DNA from 4 places in the Paenibacillus sp. sgz302115 genome. Region 3 is predicted to be linked to each of the others. Evidence: predicted binding sites of a transcription regulator. Region 3 holds the regulator's gene; each other region holds the start of a gene.
What was found. The regulator Rex, encoded in region 3, represses fermentation and respiration genes when NADH is low (regulators of the CRP and FNR family bind a similar motif). The targets are predictions, from matches to a motif close to TTGTGAAATATTTCACAA.
Positions count from the first base shown of each region.

Region 1: the regulator Rex is predicted to act here: its motif matches at 1,383-1,400, upstream of hydE ([FeFe] hydrogenase H-cluster radical SAM maturase HydE).
Region 2: the regulator Rex is predicted to act here: its motif matches at 2,297-2,314, upstream of qoxA (cytochrome aa3 quinol oxidase subunit II).
Region 4: the regulator Rex is predicted to act here: its motif matches at 1,839-1,856, upstream of nirB (nitrite reductase large subunit NirB).

Region 1 is NZ_JBVYOK010000007.1:64,130-68,190, reverse strand. It holds gene AC0LWN_RS15395 (MBL fold metallo-hydrolase) at 1-709, shown strand, start outside; partial or broken gene AC0LWN_RS15390 (GNAT family N-acetyltransferase) at 743-1,326, shown strand; gene hydE ([FeFe] hydrogenase H-cluster radical SAM maturase HydE) at 1,508-2,560, shown strand; gene AC0LWN_RS15380 (2-oxoacid:acceptor oxidoreductase family protein) at 2,647-3,639, shown strand; gene AC0LWN_RS15375 (thiamine pyrophosphate-dependent enzyme) at 3,660-4,061, shown strand, end outside.
Region 2 is NZ_JBVYOK010000014.1:132,306-136,366, forward strand. It holds gene qoxB (cytochrome aa3 quinol oxidase subunit I) at 1-991, opposite strand, end outside; gene qoxA (cytochrome aa3 quinol oxidase subunit II) at 1,041-2,051, opposite strand; gene AC0LWN_RS23010 (polysaccharide deacetylase family protein) at 2,553-3,689, shown strand; gene AC0LWN_RS23015 (hypothetical protein) at 4,035-4,061, shown strand, end outside.
Region 3 is NZ_JBVYOK010000021.1:90,509-94,569, forward strand. It holds gene AC0LWN_RS26950 (cell wall elongation regulator TseB-like domain-containing protein) at 105-623, opposite strand; gene AC0LWN_RS26955 (amidohydrolase) at 666-1,967, opposite strand; gene AC0LWN_RS26960 (redox-sensing transcriptional repressor Rex) at 1,954-2,607, opposite strand; gene dinG (ATP-dependent DNA helicase DinG) at 2,813-4,061, opposite strand, start outside.
Region 4 is NZ_JBVYOK010000020.1:24,887-28,947, forward strand. It holds gene nirB (nitrite reductase large subunit NirB) at 1-1,735, opposite strand, end outside; gene AC0LWN_RS26225 (hypothetical protein) at 1,950-2,651, opposite strand; gene ric (iron-sulfur cluster repair di-iron protein) at 2,826-3,557, opposite strand; gene AC0LWN_RS26235 (hypothetical protein) at 3,896-4,061, opposite strand, start outside.

The DNA.
Region 1 (4,061 bases), on a different contig from region 3:
TACGGAAGCGAGAAGCACCGGGCAAAATATTCGGCTGCGCTCCTCCGTGCTTATAGATAACGGCAGTGATTTTTGGGCGATTGACTGCGGTCCCGACTGGCGGCGGCAGATGGAAATGCAGGGACGGCGCAGCATGCGCAGGCTGCTGGTGACGCATGCCCATTTCGATCATATCGGCGGACTGCCGGAATGGGCGGACAGCTGCCGCTGGATGGGATATAGGGGAGAGCTGTACGCCCCGGCGGAGGTGATTCCTGTTATACAGCGGCAATATCCGTGGCTTGGCAGCCATATGGATATGATTCCTTGTGACGACGGACTTACGCTTGACGGCTGGCAGATCAGCACCTGGCGGGTTAACCACGGCAAGAACGGATATTCTTACGCCTACCGGCTGGAGAAGAACGGCTACGCTTGGGTCTATTGCCCGGACTCCATTTCCCTCACGCCGGAGGAGACGAAGCGGATGCAAGCAGCGGATCTGCTGGTGCTCGGGACGAGCTTTTATTATGAATCGGCGGAGCTGTCCACCCGTTCTGTGTACGATATGACGGAGGCGGCAGAGCTGCTGGAACTTGTACGTCCACGCCGGGCCGTGTATACACACATGTCGCATGATGTGGATTTGAGAAAAGACTATATTTTGCCGGAAAATGTTACGCTCGCGGTAACGGGCATGAAGGTTGAGTTAGGGCATGGAGAAGGTTAGTAAAATAATTTGAACAGGAGGCTTTATACCAAAATGAACTCTGAACGTATGAACCCGCTTTTGCTTGATTTTCCCGAGAGCTTTGAGACTGAACGATTATTGGTACGTGCTCCGCTGTGGGGAGATGGGGCAGCGGTGAATGAGGCTATCGGTGAGAGTCTGGAGGAGCTGAAGCCGTGGATGCCTTTTGCTCAAAGCATGCCGCCCCTTACGGAATCCGAGCCATTCGTCAGGGAGTCGCGGCTGAATTTCCTCAAACGCACACAGTTGAACATGCTCATCTTTCACAAAACAGACGGGAAGTTCCTTGGCTGCAGCGGCTTGCACCATATTGATTGGGAGGCACGCTGTTTTGAGACCGGATACTGGATCAGAACCTCTGCGCGGGCAAGGGATACATAACCGAGGCGGTGAACGGGGTTGTGGACTTTGCCATCAGGGAGCTTGAAGCGAACCGGATCGAAATCCGCTGCAGCGGGCGTAATGCCAAAAGCGCTGCCGTTGCCGAGCGGGCGGGCTTTACACTGGACGGCATCCTGCGGCTCAGCACCCGCGGCATGGATGGGGAATTGCATGACTCGAAGGTGTATGCGAAGGTGCGCGGAGCTGAATTTTAGATAACTTTATATTGCGGATAGACAGCGGGTTTCCGGTTAGCGGAGACCCGCTGTTTTTTTGCACTTTTTTACAAATTCGTTATTATGCCAAATATGATCGGATCAAGCCGTCATTTAACCCATAACCCCAGCATAGTGTATAGTAATTCGTTCAGCCATATGGGATGGAGGAATATGCCGGATGGGAGATTTGCTTGGCAAATTATTTGAGCAGAATGAGCTGACTAAGGAGGAAATTATTTATTTCCTTAAGCATTTGACTCCTGATCTCAAGTATCGCTTGTTTGATTTGGCGGCACAAACTCGGAAGAAGCATTACAATGAAAGCGTTTTTATGCGGGGCCTGATTGAATTTTCAAGCTTCTGTAAAAGGGATTGCCTGTACTGTGGTCTGCGCAGATCGAACTCCAGGGCAGAGCGTTACCGGCTGACGGAGGAAGAGATTCTGGAGTGTGCGGCAGAGGGATACCGCCTCGGATATCGTTCGTTTGTTTTACAGAGCGGCGAAGATTTTTATTTTACGGAAGAACGGATGACCTCTGTAGTCAAGAACATGAAGGCCAGTTATCCTGATGCGGCCATCACTTTATCCATCGGAGAACGAAGCGAAGCTTTTTATCGTGCGCTTTTTGATGCAGGCACTGATAGGTACTTGCTCCGGCATGAGGCGGCCTCACGTTCGCTGTACCAATCTCTGCATCCGGGGATGTCGTATGACAACCGTGTGAACTGCCTGCGGATTCTCAAGGATATTGGCTACCAGGTGGGAGCCGGTTTTATGGTAGGACTTCCGGGTCAGACCCATGAGCATCTTGCAGAGGATCTGCTGTTTCTGAAAGAGCTCCATCCGGAAATGATCGGCATAGGACCATTCATCCCGCATAGCGCAACTCCTCTAAAAGCTGCTCAAGGCGGAACCGTTGAAGATACGCTCGTGATGATTGCTATGGCAAGATTGCTTATTCCGGATGCGCTGATGCCTGCTACTACGGCAATAGGGACTCTTGATAGAGAAGGTAGGGAGAAGGCGCTTTTGGCAGGAAGCAATGTTGTTATGCCTATTCTGTCCCCCCTGAAGGTGCGCGAGAAATATGCCCTCTATGAGAACAAGATTTGTATGGGCGACGAAGCCGCGCATTGCAGGAGCTGTATTGAAATGAGAATCGCAGCCGCCGGATTTAAGATTGAACTCAGTAGAGGGGATCACTGCAGCTTCATTACGCACACCAGTTAAAATCCAATGCTGCGGGCATCATTTTTACGTTTCAAGTGAATATTTTCACGTTTTGTGGTCTGACAAAGCTTTAAGGAGGAGATTCAATGTCAACTTTGCCGAAAAAGAATGCGCTTGGCTTCTACGAGATTCGTCTTGAATCCATCGGCGGACTGGGGGCCAACCTTGCAGGTAAAATGCTTGCCGAGACTGGCGCGCTTGAGCTTGGCTTCAATGCATCCAACTTCTCATCTTACGGCTCGGAGAAAAAAGGCACTCCCATAAAAACCTTTGTCCGCTTCTGTGACCCGGAGGTTGAGATAAGGGACCACAGTCCAATCGAGGAGCCCCATCTGGTAGCGGTTTTTCATGAAGCGCTGTACAAGACGGTTAACGTGGTTAGCGGCATGCAGCCGGACGGAGTTGTTCTGGTTAACACCACGCGAGACTTTGATGATGTACGGGCAGACCTGAAGCTTGAATATGGAACGGTTGCTTTGGTAGATGCCATGGGAATTGCCGTTGAAGAGAAAACGAAAGTAAATACTTCGATGCTTGGCGCTATGTTCCGTATCTGCGACTTTCTTGATCCCGAAGCCATGCGCAAGGTTATCCGCAGAACCTTTGAGAAGAAATATCCGCACCTGGTGGAGCCGAACATCCGCACCTTTGACCGCGGCTACAATGAAGTGAAATTTAAAACATATGAAGTACCGGCAGGCACTGAAGCAGTTCCTTTTATCCGTGCCAGATCTCCATTTGGTTATGAGACACAGCTCCCCGGCGGCGTGATTATGGCTCAGGGCAATAGTACTCTGAAGGATTTGAGCGGCTCGCGTGCAGGCATGCTGCCAGTACTTGATACTGAGTCATGCATTAGCTGCGCGGCATGTGACAATGTGTGCCCTGACAATTGCTTTGTCTGGGAAGAAAGCGAAGACAAGCGTGGACGGCCGCAGCAGGTTCTGCTTGGCATCGACTATCAATACTGTAAAGGCTGTCTGAAATGCATCGAAGTATGCCCGACGGAAGCTCTTACCAGTATCCGGGAAGAGGTTGGTTTTGCCGAGCAACATCGTGTAGCCCAAATGTTCAAGTAATGGAAAGGGAGGATACGACAATGTCTATTAGTGAAAATACACAAGTAGAGACAGGAGCGGCTGAGCAGGTTACCTGCTTCGAATCCGGCAATGAAATGGCGGCTACCGCTGCCGCTCAAATTAATTACCACATCATGGGTTACTTTCCGATTACACCTTCCACGGAAGTGGCCCAATACCTAGACCAGATGAAAGCCAGGGGGCAGCACGATATTGAACTGATCGCAGCGGATGGCGAGCATGGTTCTGCCGGGATATGCTACGGTGCGGCTATGGCTGGTGCGCGCGTTATCAATGCGACCAGTTCCCAAGGTTTCCTGTATATGCTGGAGCAGCTCCCCACCCAGTCTGGAACACGTTTCCCGATGGTGTTGAACCTCGTTACCCGTGCTGTCAGTGGACCGCTGGATATTCGCGGAGAT
Region 2 (4,061 bases), on a different contig from region 3:
TGTAGAAATGGTGAGCCCATACCAGGAAGGACAAGAGCGAGATAATCACCATACTGAATACCATTGATTTATAACCGTACAGGTTCTTTTTGGAGAAGGTGGCGATAATTTCGCTGTAAATACCGAAGGCCGGCAAAATAACGATATAGACCTCCGGATGGCCCCATACCCAGAACAGGTTGGCCCAGAGCATATCCATCCCGCCGTTGGCCATCGTGAAGAACTGCGAGCCGAACAGGCGGTCGAACATCATCAGCGCCAGCGCCACGGTCAGCACCGGGAAGGCGAAGACGATAATGATGTTAGTAATCAGCACGGACCAGGTGAACATCGGCATTTTCATGAGCTTCATGCCTGGTGCACGCATTTTCAGGATTGTTACGATAAAGTTGACCCCTGTGATCAGCGTTCCGAGACCGGCAATCTGCAGGGACAGAGAGTAGTAGTTGTTGCCGACCGTCGGACTGAACTCCAGACCCGCCAGCGGGAAGTAAGCTGACCATCCGGCATCCGGCGATCCGCCGATGACGAAGGAAATGTTCAGCAGCATGGCTCCGAAGAAGAAGAGCCAGAAGCTGACGGCGTTGAGGCGGGGGAAAGCCACGTCTCTGGCGCCGATCTGCAGCGGCACGATAACGTTCATCAGACCGATGATAAACGGCATAGCCATGAAGAGAATCATGATCAGGCCGTGGGTAGTGAATACCTCATTGTAGTGCTGTGCGTTGAGGAATTTCATTTCCGGCGCTGCCGTCTGCAGACGCATCATGATCGCGTCCACACCACCGCGGAACAGCATGAGCAGCGCGGCCAGGATATACATGACGCCGATCTTCTTATGGTCGACCGTGGTCAGCCATTCGCGCCAGAGGTAGCCCCATTTTTTAAAATAGGTTAGCCCGACGATAATCCCTATGGTAGCGAGTGCGATACTGGCCATGGCTCCATAGATTAAGGGTTCGCCTGGAACCTTAAATTTTTCTAAATCCATTAGGGTGGCTCCTTTCAGGTTGTTTCATCGAGCGGTTTACTACAAGCTGCTATTTGTGAGTATGTTCATCCACAGGTGAGCTAGGCACGGGCTGCTCCAGTTCCGGGTCCGTTTTGGTGTTGAACTCGGTTTCTTCAGTCGTTGCCGGTGAAGGATGAACGTCCTTGTTGTCCTGGTGCTCCATACTTCCGTTGTCCATATCCATCTCTTTTCCGTCACCGCTCATATGCTGGCCGTGATCTCCCGGAGGAGGACTGAACTCCAGATGGGTGGTGGAATAGGTTTTGCGTCCGATAAAGTCGGCGGCAAGCAGGCCCTTGAATTCCTTCTCCGTCAGCTTGGGAGCGGTTTCTTTAACCTCTTTAACCCATTTGTCGTAATCCTTGCTGCTCATAACGAGAGTTTCAAATTCCATTTGGGCAAAGCCCTTGCCGTTAAAGTTGGCATTTCTGCCGAGATATGAGCCTTCCGTATCAGCGGAAAGGTGGAGCGTTGTGAGCATGTCGCTCATGGCGTACTTTTGCCCGGCGAGCTGTGGAATCCACAGACTGGTGATGGGGCCAAAAGAGTACATCCGGAACTCTACCGCCCGGTGAACGGGGATATTAAGGTAGTTTACGGTTTCAATGCCTTCCTCCGGGTAGCTGAAATGCCATTTCCAGTTGGAAGAGGCCGCGTAGATGACCAGAGGCTTCTGATCTTTGTATTCTGTAGCGACATTTTCAACGGCATTGGTTGTCTTGACCGTCACGACGGACAGGAAGGCCACGATAATAATCGGGATGATAATCCAGATCGCTTCGAGTACCTTGTTGCCCTCCTCGTGCTCCGGAATGTAGCCTTCGTTGCTTTTTTTAGCCCGGTACTTCACCAGCACGAAGATATATAAGATGTAGACAACTGCCAGAACACCGAGCATCACTATAATAGAAAGGATGATGGTGTCAGATAAAGTTCGTGCAGAAGGCCCCTTAGGATTCAGAACGGTGAGTGAACTGCATCCCGGCAGGAGGAGGATGAGGCTGAGAAACAAAGCGTATAACGGTCCCTTTTTTGTCATATAGAACTCCTTCCTTCAATAGTTCTTATCATTCGCCGAACATTGCGGGCAAACATTAACCTGTATCTATAGTAAGAACTACTTACCCATAATGCAAAATACATATTCTGGATAAAAAGCTATAATCGTCCTCAAAAATGTCCATTTAGTTAAATATATGTGATCAAATTGTTACAACTATCTTTACGTATGATAAAGATCACTGTAACGGTGCGTCTTAAGGTTATTTTAAGGAAGTTCAAATTTTGTTCACAATTTCACAAATGTTACTATTTTCGTCACAATTGATTTAAGTGAAAACAGCGCTATTTTAGCGTTTTTTGCTTGATATGACAGCATTCAACGATTTTCGATTTCTTTCTGAAAAAGAATGCGATATGTCATTTGTCACAACAAAAGTGTTACAGTTTTTTCTGCTTCCGGTTACAATCTCTCAAATTACGTTATATATATCTATGATAAAGTAATAGATATATATACATAGATTGGAGACTGCATCTGGTGACTATTAAAAAAGCAATGCTGTTATTCTTTTCATTATTCCTGTGTCTTGGTGTCGTGCAGACGACGGCAAGCGCTGCTAGCGCGAACGCTGAGCTGAAGCTTGGAGTGAACGATAAACTGAGCGGCATTACAGCCGTTTCCGTAAAAGGCAGCTATTATGTCCCGCTCCGCGCTTTGGCGGAGGAATTGAAGTGGACGATTACCGGCCTTCCTGACGGAATTCAGGTTGATGGCGGAGGACGTAAGCTGCTGCTGCTCAAGGGTGATGGAGGTGCTCAGCTTCAAGACGGAAATGTTGCGCCGATGAACACGTTCGTGAAGAATGGAGCCTTGATGGTCCAACTGAAGATCAGCGCCTACCTTGGGTATATAATATCCTTTCAGCCGGATAAATATTTACTGAGAGTCCGGGATGCTTCGGCCGCGCTGGATGATGCGGGGTTCCTGAGCCAATATAAGAGTGAGTTGACCCCGCCGTCTGTTCCAGATAAACCTGCGCAGACACCTGCCGGCAAGCCGGGCAAGACCCTGTATATGACCTTCGACGACGGGCCTTCCGCCACGACCTCGGAGCTGCTGGATATTCTGAATAAGTATGAGGTAAAAGCTACATTCTTCATGCTCGGGCCGAATATGAACCGCTACCCTGCTGAGGTGAAGCGGATTATGAAAGAGGGGAACGGACTGGGGCTGCACGGCATGACGCACCGCAAGGACAAATTTTATGCTTCACCATCCGCCGCACTGGCGGAAATGAATGGAGATAACGCGGTGCTGCAAAAGATTGCCGGCACAGGCACAACGCTGATCCGTCCGCCTTATGGCAGCAAGCCTTATTTTACCAAAAGCTTCAGAGACAAGGTACTGGTTCAGGGCTACCATCTGTGGGACTGGAATGTGGACTCGGATGACTGGAAGTACAAGGAGAACAGTGCCAAAATCTATAACACGGTGATGAACCAGGTGCACGGGCTGCAAAAATCCAAAACCAACCCGGTTGTTCTGATGCATGATCAGAAAGCCACCCTCAAAGTTCTTCCACGCCTGCTTGAGTCGTTGAAGAAAGAGGGCTACACCTTCGAAATCATTACGAAGGATCTTCAGCCGCAGAACTTTTGGAAGGACCACCGCTGACGCTTGATCACCACCGGGCATCCTGTGGGGAATATGATTTGTATAAAAAAAGAGTAAGCTCCGAGGCTTTTGGCCTTGGAGCTTGCTCTTTTTTTGCTTGGTTGCGTGTCTGGCCCACGCAAGCTGCCTATGGGCGCGTTGCCGAGAGGGCCTGGTGCGAATAACGGCAGAACTGCCGTTAATTCGACGTCCTGGCGCGGGTTTAGCTCAAATAACGGCAAAAATGCCGTTGTTAGGTGCATCGTGGGCGTCCCCGGCCCGAATAACGGCAGAAATGCCGTTAATTCCGCGTCCTGGCGTGGGTTTAGCCTAAACAACGGCAGAAATACTGTTGTTAGGAGAATTATGGGCAGGACTGTTGGGAACAACGGC
Region 3 (4,061 bases):
CCCTGCCTCAATAGATATATCAAAAGCTGCGCTATCGTAAAAAAACGCAAAACAGCGGGCAGACAGAATACTGTCTCACCCGCTGTTCATATGTTCACGCCTTTCTATCTATTCGGCAAGCTGTAGCCATCACCGATCGCACTGCCGTCGGAAAAACGGTAAAACTTGTAATAATAACGTCCGTCCTGCTTATAAAAAAGCTGCCAGGCATATTCCCCGTTGTACACTCCCGGCAGCAGCCGCTTAATCGTACTCCCGGGAAGCTCCGAAGCTATAATCGAGCGGATCTGCTTCTCGGAGGTTCCTTTGTCCACCTCTTCGGCATACACACCGTTGTCGCCTCCGGCCGGTTTGCCGTCCACGGTAAAGCGGACCCAGACCATAAGCTGCTTTCCGGCGTCATTTGTGCCCGTCAGCACCCAATACACTGAATTTTCATCCCAGACCGATTTTTGGGCCTTGGTTACCTCTGTCAAGCCGGCCCTTGCTTTGGCGATATCCCGGGCTGCGCTGCGTTCGTTCCACTGGTCCTTCATAATGTAAGCATAGAACTGGCTTAATCCGAACAGAAGGAGCAGAAACAGGAATATTCCCAGCAGAAGCCATTTTCTCCTTTTCTTCAAAGTACAGCTCCCTCTCCATATAATTGCTCATGTCGCGCTAATTTAGCGCTTCAGGAGTCCTTCAAAGGTCATCTGCGCCTTGCGGCGGATTTGCTCCTCGTCCAGCGTCAGGCACTCTCCGTTCTTCACAACCTGCTTGCCGTCTACCCAGACATGTGCCACATCCTTCGCACTGGCCGAATACACCACATGTGAGAGCAGGTCAGAATGCGGAAGCAAATGCGGCTGATCAATATCAACGGCAATGAAGTCAGCCTTCATTCCAGGGGCAAGCCGGCCTACATTGTTCAGGAAAATCGACTGCGCGCCGTATTCGGTCGCCATCAGCAGCGCTTCCGGGGCCGGAACCGCTGTCGGATCGCCGCTGACGCCCTTGTGGATCAGTGCAGCCAGACGCATCTCCTCGAACATATCCAGATTGTTGTTGCTTGCTGCCCCATCGGTTCCGAGAGAGACCTTAACACCCGCACGCAGCAGCTCCGGTACCCGGGCAACCCCGCTGGCCAGCTTCAGGTTGCTGCCCGGATTATGGGATACACCGACGTTGTAGCGGGCAAGGATCTCGATCTCCTCATCGTTCAAATGCACACCGTGAGCGACAAGGGACGGGCGTGTGAACATGCCAAGTTTCTCCAGATGTGCTACCGGACGCAGGCCGTAATCCGCGGCATTCTGCTCCACTTCGCGCCGTGTCTCCGACATATGCGTATGCATCGGCAGGTCCAGATCATGAGCCGCCTGCACGAATTTTACGAAAAAGTCCGGAGGGCAGGTGTAAGGCGCATGCGGCGAAATCATTGTAGTAATTCTTCCGTCCGCTTTGCCATGCCAATTACGGGCAAAAGCAACCGCTTCAGCCAGCTTATGGTTCTGCACTTCTTCCGGGCACAGGCCGATTACGCCGCGCATCAGCACCGCACGGATACCCGACAGTTCCGTAACCTCAGCGACCCGGTCCATATGATCATACATGTCCAGGAAGGTTGTTGTCCCGCCCTTAAGCATCTCCAGCACAGACAGGGAGGTTCCCCAGTAGACATCCTCTCCGGTGAATTTTTCTTCCATCGGCCACATCTTTTCCTGCAGCCAGCTCTGAAGAACCATATCATCCCCATAACCGCGCAGCAGCGACATTGCCGTGTGCCCATGTGTATTCACAAGACCCGGCATAAACAGCAGACGGCTGCCGTCTATAGTCTGTGTGCCAGCTTCAAGGGCTGGCTTCTCTTCCCCTATGTAAGTGATAAGATCATTTTCTATGGTCATATAACCGCTCAGCACCGGCTCATCCGTTCCCGGAACCAGAAAACGTCCGTTGATAATTACTGTCTTATTGCTGCTCATCTTCCACTTCGTCCTTTCCGTCATGCAAATAATAAGCCAAGCTCTGCAAATCAGTTGTAAAATCAGCGGCGTGAACGCGAATATTGGCCGGGGTCTTCAAAATAACCGGTGCAAAATTCAGGATCGCTTCAATGCCTGAGTCTATCAGAATGTCGGCCACGTTCTGAGCTTCACTGTCAGGCACCGTGATGATTCCGATACGGATTCCCTGTTCACGAATCGTGCTGCCCAGCTCTTCCATCGGCTGTACGGTAAGGGAGTTGATCATCTGCCCTACCTTGGGTGCATAGGAATCAAATACAGCGGTGATTTTCATGGTGTCCTTCAAGTAAGCATTGTAATTTGATAAAGCGTGTCCAAGATTACCGGCACCCACAAGCGCCACGTTAATTTGCTGGTCCAGCTTTAGAATATGGCGGATTTTCTCGATCAAATAAGACACATCATAACCGATGCCTTTTCTGCCAAAATCACCAAAATAGGCCAAATCCTTGCGGATCTGCGCCGGATTAAGATCAAGCTTCTGCCCCAGCTCCTGAGAAGAGACAGTGGGAATTTCACGCTTCTGGAGATCGTTCAGGAATCGCAGGTACACAGGGAGTCTGCGAACGACGGCCTCCGATATTTTATCTGATTTCATATTTTCTCCTCCTCAAAGTTTGTATAGCGATGCTTCCTTGGTATTCTTCGTACAAACTCACTTCGTAAGCATTGGTTTAAGTTTTGTTAGTGCTTCGTAAGTATAGGGCCGTCCTTTAGCCTCCCATACTGAGCTGGCTGCTAAAGGACGGAATGTACAAGCAAATCCGAATATTATAAAAAAACTATAGCTGGTTCAAAAAACTTCAAGAAACGCCGCCGTCCTCAAGCCATTCGGCAATCCGCGGAACCATCTGGTCAGTCAGCATATGCTCCATCTTGGGTCCGGGCAGCGAATACAGGAAGTACTTTCCATAATAAGATTCAATAACTCTGGTATCATATACAATTACGATGCCGCGGTCCTGCGCAGTACGTACCAGCCGCCCAAAGCCCTGTTTGAACCGGATCACCGCCTGCGGGACAGACAGCTTCATAAAAGGATTCTTCTTCTGCGCCTGCAGCAGCTCCGCCTTGGCCTCCGCAAGCGGATGGTTTGGCGGCTGGAAGGGCAATCTGACGATAGCCAGACAGGTCAGCGCCTCGCCCGGAATATCCACACCTTCCCAAAAGCTGCTCGTCCCAAGCAGTACAGAAGCGGCGCTGTCCTGAAAACGCCGGATCAGCTTGCTGCGGCTGCCGCCCTCTACGCCCTGCCCCAGTACGCTGATATCCTCTGAGGAGAGCGCCTCCTTCAGCGGGTCATAAACCTGGCGGAGCATTTTGTAGGAAGTGAACAGCACCAGCATGCGGCCCCGGGTAGCCACCGCAGCTTCGGCCAGCGAATGCACCAGCTTATCTACAAACCGGGCATCGCCCACACTGCCTTTGACACTTGGAAAATCGCGCGGGATGACCAGCAGCGCCTGCTCCCGGTACTTGAACGGTGAGGGAAGCAGGGCTGTCATCAGACGCCCTTCCTCTGCAGACCCGGCAAGTCCAAGATTATCAATCATGAACTGGAAGGATTTATCTACAGAGAGGGTGGCGGAGGTCAGCACAATGCTTTTCTTTTTATCGAAAAACAGCTCCTTGAGCTGGGCGCTGACATCCACCGGAACGGCATACAGCTGGAGTGATTTGCCACGGTAATTGCTGCTGCCTTCCATCCAGTAGACATTATTCTCGTCGTTCAGATTCATAAAGAACCGGACCTGCTCGCGAATAGAAGCCAAATCCTTGAACAATCCGCCGATATCCGTTACCAGACTGTCCGAAGTGGACTGGCTCTCCGTATCACGCATCTCGCTGAGCATCTTGTCGCCTTTGCGGATAATTTCGCTGAGACTGAGATTGAAGGTGTTCTCAATCTGGGCCAATTCCTCCCACGCCTTCGGTTTGCTGCCAGGCAGGAGGCGTGTAACGAGTTGTCCCGCTTCGCCCGCTGCAGCATCGCTGCGCTCCGGCAGAAGGCCGAACAGCTTATCGCTGAGCATGTCCCAGGATTCCTTCACT
Region 4 (4,061 bases), on a different contig from region 3:
CCGGTGTCGTAACCCCGCCGTACATACGCGGAACTACGGTAAAGGTACCATCCTTCTGAATGTTGGCGCTCATCCGTTCGTTGACGAAGCGTGATTCCTTCTCATCCTCATGGGTGTCCGGATAGATCATTCCGAGATAATAGTTCACTGCCGGACGGCATTTGGAGCAGCCTTCGGCTTGTTTCCAGCCCAGCACATTCATGACCTCTTTAGTTGTTTTCAGGCCTTTGGCCGTAATTTCTGCCACGATCTCATCCCGGCTAAGCGAGGTACAGGTGCAAATGCCCTGCTTCGCGCTCTGCTGGAAGCTGTCGCCAAGCACGAATTGCAGAATCTGCTCAACAACCGGCTTACAGCCGCCGCAGGAGCGGGTAGCTCCAGTGCAGGCTTTGATCTCATCTACAGTGGTAAAACCATTCTCGGTAACGGCATCGACAATCGCTTTTTTGGTCACGCCGTTACAGCCGCAGACAATCTCTTCATCAGCCATAGCTTCGACGGACAAGCCTTTCTTCGCTCCTCCTCCGCCGCAGCAGCCGCCGCCCATGACCTCGCCATAAATTTCGTCGGTCATTTCCGCACCCTGCTTCACCAGCTTTTGCAGATTGGCCGATTCCGTAACATCGCCGAACAGAACCGCACCGACGATGATGTTATTTTTGAGCAAAATCTTCTTGTAGGTCCGCTTCCATTCATCTTTGGCAGAGATCACTGTGTGCTCCGCAGTTTCAATGAATTCACCGGCGGAGAAGACATCCACTCCGGAAATTTTCAGCTTGGTCGATACAACCGAGCCTTCATACGGCTGGGTAGGGGCACCGGACAGATGCTTGGCCAGCACCATTCCCTGTTCGAACAGCGGAGCTACCAGACCGTAGCAGATACCGCGGTGTTCTGTACACTCGCCAACGGAATATACATCCGCCATCGAGGTCTGCAGATAATCATTGACCACAATTCCGCGATTAACGGTGATGCCGCTCTCTTGGGCAAGCAGGGTGTTCGGCTTAATTCCGACTGCCATTACTACAAAGTCTGCGGCCAGTTCCGTTCCGTCACTGAAGCGCAGCCCGTTCACACGTTCTTCTCCGGTCAGTTCGACGGTCTGCTTGCCCATGGCAAATTTCACACCCTGGCGCTCAAGCTCGCTCTGCAGCATCGAGGAAGCATTGCGGTCCAGTTGCCGCTCCATCAGATCCTCCAGCAGATGCACAACCGTAACATCCATCCCGAGGTTCACGAGTCCTTTGGCCGCTTCCAGTCCCAGCAGACCGCCGCCGATAACCGCTGCCGTTCTGTACTGCTTAGCTGCAGCCAGCATAGCATCGCAATCCGCAATATCACGGAAGCCTACGACACCTTCTTTGTTGTTGCCGGGTATAGGAAGAATGAATGAATTCGAACCCGTTGCTATAATCACTTTGTCATAAGGAACGGACATTCCGTTATCCGTAATGATCCGGCGCGCCGCCTCATCAATCCGGGTGACGGTAGTTCCTGTATGCAGGGTAATGTTGTTATCCTCGTACCACTTGCGGTCGTTAAGAATGATGTCCTCGATTGTTTTACTGCCCTCAAGGACGTAGGACAGCATAATCCGATTGTAATTGGGATGCGGCTCACTTCCGAAGATGGTGATATCGTAAGCGCCGCCCAGCTTCAATATTTGTTCAATAGTGCCTACGCCTGCCATCCCGTTGCCTATGAGTACTAGTTTTTCTCTCTCCACTGTCACTTTTAAGACCCTCCTTCAAGCTTCTGGACTTCTTCACAACTTCCTGTATAGTGAAATTATACTGTTGAAATTTGAAGGGTATTTGTGATTCCAATCACAATAAATGTGAAACATTTCACATCTTTTCGGAACCGATATTTATGTGCGCATAAAGACTAAAATAGCCAGCTTCCTTTGCCATAAGCAGTAAGAAAGCTGGCTATATCATCATGAATCATCGTAACGCAAGCAATATTTCCAGTGTATCCTGAGGTCTAAGCTTCATATCAATTCCGCTGTCCAGCAAGGGCTTGCCATTCACCTTCAGCTTCCATGCCTCATTGCTGAGCGGAGCATAATCCATAACCGTAGTCACAGTTCTGTTGTCTTCAGCCAATTGCACCATTTCGCTGGCTTTCAGCATACTTCTTACAGTCAAGTCCTCCGTGTATGGCTGCACATACGAATGCGTCAGCTCCGGCTGCTCGCTCCCGCCGTTGATGGAGAGCAAGACCGGCTGTAGCTCAGCCCCGACCGCTGCCGGCTTCGCCGCAATAATTATGCTGTCCTCGCGGTCAACACTGCTGTTCCAGTCGGTTATTTTTTTGCCGTCCACTTGAATCTCCCAGACCCATTCCGGGCTCAGGGATACCTTGTTGACACGCAGAATACTTAAGCCGTCTGCGGCAAAAGTAGCGACTCCGCTGCTCTTAAGCAATTCAAACAGCGAGATTCCAGGCTTGTAGGCTTCGCTGAGCTGTCTGCCTGAGCTTCCGGCCAGCTCACTGTCTCCGACCAGCAGAGAAAACGCCGGCCCTTCATTACGAGTTCCCGAATTGCTCCCGTCAGCCGTAGGGCCAAGAACAGATGAGCAGCCGCCTGCTGTTGCAATGATGATAATTCCTAGCAAAATACGCCACAGAAATCTTGAGGGCATTTCTGGCACCGCCTCTCCCGCCCGATCCCAGCCTCCAGCAGCTATTCAGGCAATCAATTATTATGTACATAGTCCTTTTAAGAATAACGCAAATGAGACCTGTTCTCAAATTTTGCTGCTTTCTTACTATTTAAAAAAAGTCCCCGCAGGGACTTTGGACGCAGCACAAATGTATTATTGATAGCGCAGGAACAGATTATTGTTCTCCAGATGCACATGCTCGAAGGTCATTCCTTCCAGCTCCTCAAGCCGCGCATAGGTTAAACGATAAGTCGTGCAGGCATGCTCCGGTGGTGTGAAATCATTTGTAACTCTCCGCAGCTCGCGTAAAATCTCGCCAGCCCCGTCATGCTCCTCTTCCAGCGTATGCAGCAGGCCGTGCAGCTCGGCCAAGCCTTCTGGAGTCGGATTGTTCGAGTAGGCCAGCATTTTCGGGAATTCGCTCTCTTCTTCCTTAGCTGTATGCTGAAGCAAGTCCTCACGCAGCGTATGGAACAGGCGGTAAACCTCGGCCAAATGCGGAGAATCCTCACCGTGCACGCGGAAAACCTTAGTTACATTCTGAGCGATCAGCGGCAGCTCCTCACGCAAATAACGGTGGTGCTTATTCACGATATAATTAACCAGATCTTCCGAAGAGGCATCGTTCCAGGCGGTGTCCTCCTCCAGCACCGGATGTTCTTCCAGCAGCTTGTTCAGATCCTGGATTACTGACTCCGTATCAAGCCCTTTCTCTGCTGCCGCTTCCGTAAGCGGCTTAGCTCCTCCGCAGCAGAAATCAATCCGCTGTGCCTTGAAGTAATCCGCAGCTTTGGGGAATTGCAGCACGATATCTCTGACCATTGCTTCACCGGAAAATCCGTCCTGTACTCCCGTAGTTGTATTATTAATTTGTTTGGCCGCCATGTTGGCCCCTCCCTTAGGTTGTTGGTATAGGTTTCTCTTACCCCTTCACCTTAACGCCAGCGGGAGTGCCAGCTTGTGATTGTACGCACTAAATATAAAAAATTTTAATGAACTCCAGAACTATATAAGTTGAACTAAAGATTTCATGTTGGGGTCTGGTCGTAACTGCGGGGAATGTTTGGACTTCCGGCCGCTGTTGTCTGCAGATTTCTTGATTCATACCGCTCTTCGCGGTGGAAATCCGCAGACAAAGGCGGTCGCTACCGCTCCTCCAGTTCCAAACTTCCCCTCCGTCACTTCTGCCCTTTTCATATTTTCTATAGTTCAATTTATATAGCTTAACCCGATACCGTTGCCCGCATATACGTCCGCTTGCCCTGCGCATCCTTCAGATAAGGTCCCAGTCCGGCAAAACGGGAATGATCCACATAGACGCCGGTCATCCAGCGGCCTTCGGTCAAGCCTCCGTTCCACTGAAGCACCAGGTCGGGAGCCGATAACCAT